3 regions of the Alcanivorax sediminis genome follow, and region 3 is predicted to be linked to each of the others. Evidence: predicted binding sites of a transcription regulator. Region 3 holds the regulator's gene; each other region holds the start of a gene.
What was found. The regulator PhoB, encoded in region 3, activates phosphate uptake and scavenging genes when phosphate is short. The targets are predictions, from matches to a motif close to TGTCATANNNNTGTCANA.

Region 1 (2,266 bases), 2.0 Mb from region 3:
CGAACTTGTGCTCTGTCACAACGAGGGATTGCCTGCCGTGCCACCTTCATGCCGTTCGCAACCCGCCTGACTTCGCCAATCGTCGGCCAAGCCGAATCTCAATTCGCCGGTAGTGATGGTGCTGGTGCCGGAAAAGAAGAACATGATGAGGGTAACCAGCTGCAGGCTAAGAATGACACCCGGCGTCCAGAGGGCTTTAAGGCCTTGTTGGAGGCTGGGCAGCAAATCGGCATGAGCGGGCATGATCAGGCTAATCGCTATACCGTACAGTGCTGCAAGCAAGGCCATGAATTGATAGGCCGAAAACACTTTGCTGCCGCCACGATAGTCTGCGCGAAGCGTTTCCGACCAGGCGCGCCATAACTGACTGCCGATGAGTGCCAATGAGAAGGACAGACCGAATTCACCACGGAAATACAGGGCAGCACAGAGTAACGCCAATGCCGTGTACACCACGCAGGTCATCGCCTGAATCGGAATAACACGTACTGATTCCATTTCCCCTGCGAAGGCGATTTTTTTGGTTTTGCCAATAAATACATGGTGTACGGTGGCAAACCAGGCTTTCGCCCAACGGGGGGATTGCGCCAGTGCTCTGCCATAGCAGCAGCCAAAGCTGATGCAGGCAAGGCGACCGATTCCTTCACCGATAACATAGGCAATCGCCATGGCCGCCAGCATGGGCAGGATGGGCAGCGTGACCTGCCAATATCGCTGTGCAAGGAGGTCAGCAACCCATAGCAACAGCGGTGCGACCATGATCCCGACAAAGCTGGCGCCACCGACAGTGAAACCGTGACGATTCTTCTCCACCACCGTGGCAATGATTTTCGCTGCGGGAAGGCACAGCGACAGCACCCCGAGTGTGAGCAATAACGATGTAGCCAATGGAATCTGCACAGAGGCTGTCAGCAAAATAAAAGTGGCAACGCCAGCTCCCCCCGCCAGACCGGTGAAGATGCCATAGAAGGTCAGGTTAAGGCCTTGCCATGAGCCATCGCTATTCTTGCGTAGAGGAAGGGAAGCCACGAATTGCCATCGCTCCCGGGGCAGATGACGAAAAAGAAAGCGAAAGCTGAGCGCAAACAGTATCGCGCAAGCAAGCAGGAAGATGTCGGCAGCCATCATCGAACCTCCGTGGGTGATTAATAACCATGGTGGTATTGGCGAGATGCGATGGGGTGACAATCTGATGAAGTTGTGATGACCGGAGCAGTCAAAGTCGGTCGTGATTGATTAATCTCTATTGCGCAGAAAGCTCTCTGCTGCCTGAACAATCAGCTCGGTCACTGAACGGTCTTCCATCAGCGCCTGCATTTTCAGACGTTTGTGCAGGTCGGCAGGGATGTCCGCGGTAAGTCGACGATAACCCTCGCGCGCAGCTCCCTGGCGTGGTGATTTTTTCGCCGATGTTTTTTCGGTGACAGCCTGACTACCGCCGCGTTTACGAGGGCGTTGCTGTTCTTCAACGGTGACAAAGTCGATTTGTTCCATGATGCGGGGCTGATACAACGGCAGGGATTCGATTAAATACCAAGAAAAAACAAGCCGCGAAGGGTACTGGAAAGTCGGCCAAATAGACAGGATTGCCGACAGATTTTATAGTGCAATTCGATGATTAGAAGCGCCGGCCAGTCATCGAGCCGGCAACAATAAAAATCTGGGGAAATCATGGAAAAAGTGGATGTCCTTGTGATTGGCAGTGGCTTTGGCGGCTCCGTCATGGCATGTCGACTCGCAGAGAAGGGAAGCAAGGTGATTGTTCTGGAGCGTGGCCGTCGCTGGCTGCCGTCTGATTATCCCTCCGTCAGCCAGAAAAACTGGTTATGGGATGAAGGAGAGCCAGAAAAACAGAATGGCTGGATCGATTTCCGTTACTTCGGGGATATGAGCGTTGCCATGGGCGCAGGGGTCGGCGGTGGTTCACTGATCTACGCCAATGTGAGCATTGAGGCGACCCCGGAAACGTTTGATGCCGGCTGGCCTGAAGCCATCAGCTACCAGACGTTGAAGCCTCATTACGATGCAGCCGGTGTGATGATGAACGTGCAGACCCTGCCGGACAATCAATGGACACCGCGAACCAAACTGATGAAGGAAGCGGCAGAAGCGCTGGGTGATGGCCATCGTTTCCGCATGGTGGACCAGGCCGTAACTTTCAATCCGGATTGGTCCAGTGACATGGATGCCGATCCCTATGATTACAAGCACAGCAAGAGCTGGGTAAATGCTCAGGGCAAGCAGCAGGGGACCTGTACCCACTGTG
Region 2 (2,266 bases), 200 kb from region 3:
GGGGATCAGGGCGCCGACAAACAGGTCGCCCACGGACACGGTATCCAGCGACCACAGGCCCTGCTTGAGCTGGGCTTCCTGGTAGGCGTTGCCAAGCACATCCCCCAGTAGCACCAGGGCGATGGAAGGGGGAATGATCTGGCCCAGGGTACCGGTGGCGCAAATCAGGCCAGTGGAGAGCTGTGGCTGGTAGCCCTGTTTGAGCATGGTGGGCAGGGACAGCAGGCCCATGGTCACCACGGTGGCGCCCACAATGCCGGTGCTGGCGGCCAGCAGGGCGCCCACCAGAATGATGGCAATGCCCATGCCGCCCGGCAGCGGGCCGAACAGGCGGCCCATGCTCGACAGCAGGTTTTCGGCCACCCGGGACTTCTCCAGCATCACCCCCATGAACACAAACAATGGCACGGCCATCAGGGTGGTGTTCTCGATAATGCCGAACAGGCGGTTGGGGACAAAGGTGAGGTCGGCCGGGTTGAAGCCGCCCAGCGCCATGCCGGCACCGGCAAACAGCAGCGCGGTCCCTCCCAGGGCGAAGGCCACCGGGTAACCACTGAGCAGTACCAGGCAGACCACGACAAACATCAGCAGGGGGATCCACTCCATCACAAATGGTCCTCCGGATGCTTGCTGGGCTGGTCCACTTGGGTGCCCAGCAATACCAGCAACTGCCGCAGGCCGTCGGCCAGCGCCTGAATACTGAGCAATGCTGGCAGCACCAGTAACAGGGATTTGAGCAAATAGACGAAGGGCAGGCCGCCATTGGCGGAGCCTTCCTGCTGGCGCCAGCTGCTCCCAACATAGTCCAGTGACAGCCAGAAGATCGCCGCACACATGGGTAGCAGCAGGAACAGGGTGCCGAGCAGGTTGATCCAGGCTTTGGTCCGTGGCGAAAAGCGCTGGTACAGCACATCCACGCGGACATGCTCGTCCTCGGCCAGCGTATAGGCGATGGCGAGCATGAACAGGCTGCCGTGCAGATAGGTCAGCGATTCCTGAAGGGCAATGTTACCGATGCCAAAGCCGTAGCGAAGGGCCACCACCAGTACCATCCCCAGTACCAACAGCAGGGCCAGCCAGGCGGAGGCCTGCCCGATGCGGGTGGTGAAGCCGGTCAGCCTGCGCTGCCAGCGTAATAATGTTGTTGTCATAGTTTTCCAGGCACCCTTCAGGCTGCCGGTAAATCCGCGAAAGGGCGCATTATACGGGGCTTTCAGACTGATTTCAGCCTAAGGATCATGGCGTGCCGGGAGAGAGAAAAAACCGGAAATCCCGGCTTCCTGTAATGTGGCTGTCACATTGCCTCTCTAGGATGCGTCGTGCTGAGACATGAACTGGCTATTTACAGTTAGAAAAAACCGGGGTGGATCCAATAATCAACATCGCCGGTTCCATGTGTAACCTGGAGGCTTATTGTGAACTTCAAGATTAAAGCAACTCTTGCTGGCGTCGCTGCCGCTCTGGCCTTTGCCAGCGCTCCGGCCACTGCCGACACCCGTGATTACATTTCCATCGTGGGTTCTTCTACCGTATACCCGTTCGCTACCACTGTGGCTGAGCGTTTTGGTCGCGGTTCCAACAACTCGACCCCGAAAATCGAATCCACTGGTTCCGGCGGCGGCATGAAGCTGTTTTGCGCCGGCGTGGGCACCCAGCACCCGGACATCACCAATGCGTCTCGTCGCATGAAGAAGTCCGAGTTTGATCAGTGCCAGGAAAATGGCGTCAAGGACATCACTGAAGTGGTAGTCGGTTACGACGGCATCGTGTTCGCCAACTCTGCCAAAGGCGAGCACATGGATGTTACCCTGCGTGATCTGTTCCTGGCCCTGGCCAAGGAAGTTCCGGATCCGAAGGGTGGCGAGAAGCTGGTAGCCAACCCCTACAAGACCTGGAAAGAAGTGAACCCGGCCCTGCCGAACACCAAGATCGAGGTTCTCGGTCCGCCGCCCACTTCCGGTACTCGTGACGCGTTCAACGAGCTGGCCATTGAAGGTGGCTGCAAGACTTTCTCCTGGCTGAAAGACATGAAGAAGCAGGACAAGTCCAAGTACAAGGCAATCTGTCGCAGCATCCGTGAAGATGGTGCCTATGTAGAAGCTGGCGAGAACGACAACCTGATCGTTCAGAAGCTGGAGAAGAACCCGGACGCCTTCGGTGTATTCGGTTTCTCCTTCCTGGATCAGAACCGTGGCAAGGTACAGGGCGCTAACGTAGGTGGCGTAGCGCCGACCTTCGACAGCATCGCTTCTGGCGACTACCCGGT
Region 3 (2,266 bases):
GCCGGGCTGGGCCTGCTGGCCTTTGTGCTGGTGCTGTTCCTGAATGAGCTGACCTTCTGGCTGTCATTCGGCGGTTTGGGTCTGGCGGTGCTTTACCCGTTCACCAAACGCTTCACTTTCATGCCGCAGCTGTTTTTGGGTGCTGCGTTCAGCTGGGCCATTCCCATGGCCTTTGCTGCGGAAACCGGCGAAGTACCGGAAATCGCCTGGCTACTGTATGTGGCCAATGTGGTGTGGACTGTCGCCTATGACACCCAGTACGCCATGTGCGACCGGGAGGATGATCTGAAGATGGGCATCAAGAGTACCGCCATCCTGTTTGGCGATGCCGACCGGCTGATGATCGGGGTGTTGCAGGGACTCACGTTGCTGGCACTGATCATGGTCGGTCAGCGGCTGGAGTTTACCTGGCCCTGGTATGCCGGCATCGCCGCCATGTCGCTGACCTTTATTTATCAGCATACCCTGATCCGTTACCGGGAACGCTGGCCCAGTTTCCACGCTTTCCTGAACAATCACTGGAGCGGGGCGTGCGTGTTTGTGGGGTTGTATTTCCAGTACTTTTGAGTAGCAAGCTTCAAGCAACAAGCTACAAGCTACAAGCTACAACGCGGGTCAGGGTTTCAGGTTCTGCCATGCCGTACCCGCGATTAATGGCTGATCAAACCTTACGGCTTCAAGTCCAGCCCACTGCTTACCCACTCGGACCTGGAAACGCGGCCCCCGAAGTCTTCGGGTGGCTCCGCAATCGATCCGCGTTGTAGCTTGCAGCTTGAAGCTTGTCACTACTCTTGCATTTCCCCCAAATCCAGCCCAACTTGTCATACTGATGTCATAAAAGAGCAATCTAATAGGGTCAAATCACAGACAGGCAAGGAAAGGTACGCCATGTCCCGAAACCGCATATTGATTGTTGATGACGAGCCCGCTATCCGCGAGATGGTCGCCGTCGCCCTGGAATTGGCCGACTTTGACGTTCTGGAAGCCGAAAACGCCCAGCGCGGCCACGAGATCATCGTGGACGAACGCCCGGATCTGGTTTTGCTGGACTGGATGTTGCCCTCCGTCACCGGCATCGAGCTGGCCCGCCGCCTCAAGCGCGACGAGACCACCAACGAAATCCCCATCATCATGCTCACCGCCAAGAGCGAAGAAGATAACAAGGTGCAGGGGCTGGACGTGGGTGCGGACGACTATATCACCAAGCCTTTTTCTACCCGCGAACTGATCTCCCGTATCAAGGCAGTGCTGCGCCGCGTTTCCAGCGCTGCGGCCGAAAAAGCCATCGAGGTAGAAGGGCTGTGCCTCGACCCCGTGAGCCACCGCATTAGCGCCAATGACGAGCCTGTCGACATGGGGCCCACCGAATACCGCCTGCTGGAATTCTTCATGAGCCATCAGGAGCGCGCCTATTCCCGCACCCAGCTGCTGGACCAGGTCTGGGGTGCCAATGTGTATGTGGAAGACCGCACCATCGACGTCCATATCCGCCGCCTGCGCAAGGCCCTGGCCCCCTTTGGTTTTGATCGTTTTATCCAGACAGTACGTGGCACCGGGTACCGTTTTTCAGTGAAGGCGGCCAAGGCGTCCTGAAGTGGAAAATGTGATAGGGTGCAGCTTGTTCGCCGTACCCCGATGATTCCCGAAAAGGGCAACTCGACAGCATGAAAGCCAGTCTGGCCAAAGAAGTTAACCGCATTGCCGGCCTTATCACACTGGCCGCCGTTGCGGCCCTTGCCGTCGGCCATATCTGGCCGTTGCTGGCGGGCCTGGTGGGTTATATTTTCTGGAGTACCCGCCAGCTGTTCGCCCTGTATAGCTGGCTAGTGCGCGATGACCACACCGAGCCACCGGACAGTATCGGCCTGTGGGGGGAGTTCTACACTCGCCTGGAACATCTCTTTCAGAAGGAACGCCGCGCGCAGGAAACCCTTCAGGGCATCATTCATCGAGCCCAGCAATCGGTTAATGCCCTGGAAGACGTGGTCATCCTGATTGATCAACACGGCTATCTCGAGTACTGGAACCTTTCTGCCGAACGCTACATGGGCTTCAATGCAGGCCAGGATCTGGGCCAACCACTGACGAACCTGGTCCGCCACCCGCGTTTCACTGATTACCTGCACGAAGGTGATTTCAAGGAACCGCTGGAAATCCCCTCTCCGGTAGATGACAACCGTATTCTGCAATTCCGGGTCACGGAATTTGGCGTAGGCGAACAACTCATCATGGCCCGGGATGTGACCCGTCTGCATCACCTCGAACA

Region 1: a site for PhoB is predicted at 1,181-1,198, ahead of GFN93_RS11475 (prolipoprotein diacylglyceryl transferase family protein). Genes of this name have one in related genera too.
Region 2: a site for PhoB is predicted at 1,282-1,299, ahead of GFN93_RS03205 (PstS family phosphate ABC transporter substrate-binding protein). Genes of this name have one in related genera too.

Annotation. Positions count from the first base shown of each region.
Region 1 covers NZ_WIRE01000001.1:2,524,174-2,526,439, forward strand. Annotated here, with positions in the region: gene GFN93_RS11475 (prolipoprotein diacylglyceryl transferase family protein) at 16-1,128, opposite strand; gene GFN93_RS11480 (hypothetical protein) at 1,237-1,494, opposite strand; gene GFN93_RS11485 (GMC family oxidoreductase N-terminal domain-containing protein) at 1,672-2,266, shown strand, end outside.
Region 2 covers NZ_WIRE01000001.1:750,100-752,365, forward strand. Annotated here, with positions in the region: gene GFN93_RS03195 (TRAP transporter large permease) at 1-606, opposite strand, end outside; gene GFN93_RS03200 (TRAP transporter small permease subunit) at 606-1,151, opposite strand; gene GFN93_RS03205 (PstS family phosphate ABC transporter substrate-binding protein) at 1,416-2,266, shown strand, end outside.
Region 3 covers NZ_WIRE01000001.1:545,575-547,840, forward strand. Annotated here, with positions in the region: gene ubiA (4-hydroxybenzoate octaprenyltransferase) at 1-567, shown strand, start outside; gene phoB (phosphate regulon transcriptional regulator PhoB) at 889-1,593, shown strand; gene phoR (phosphate regulon sensor histidine kinase PhoR) at 1,665-2,266, shown strand, end outside.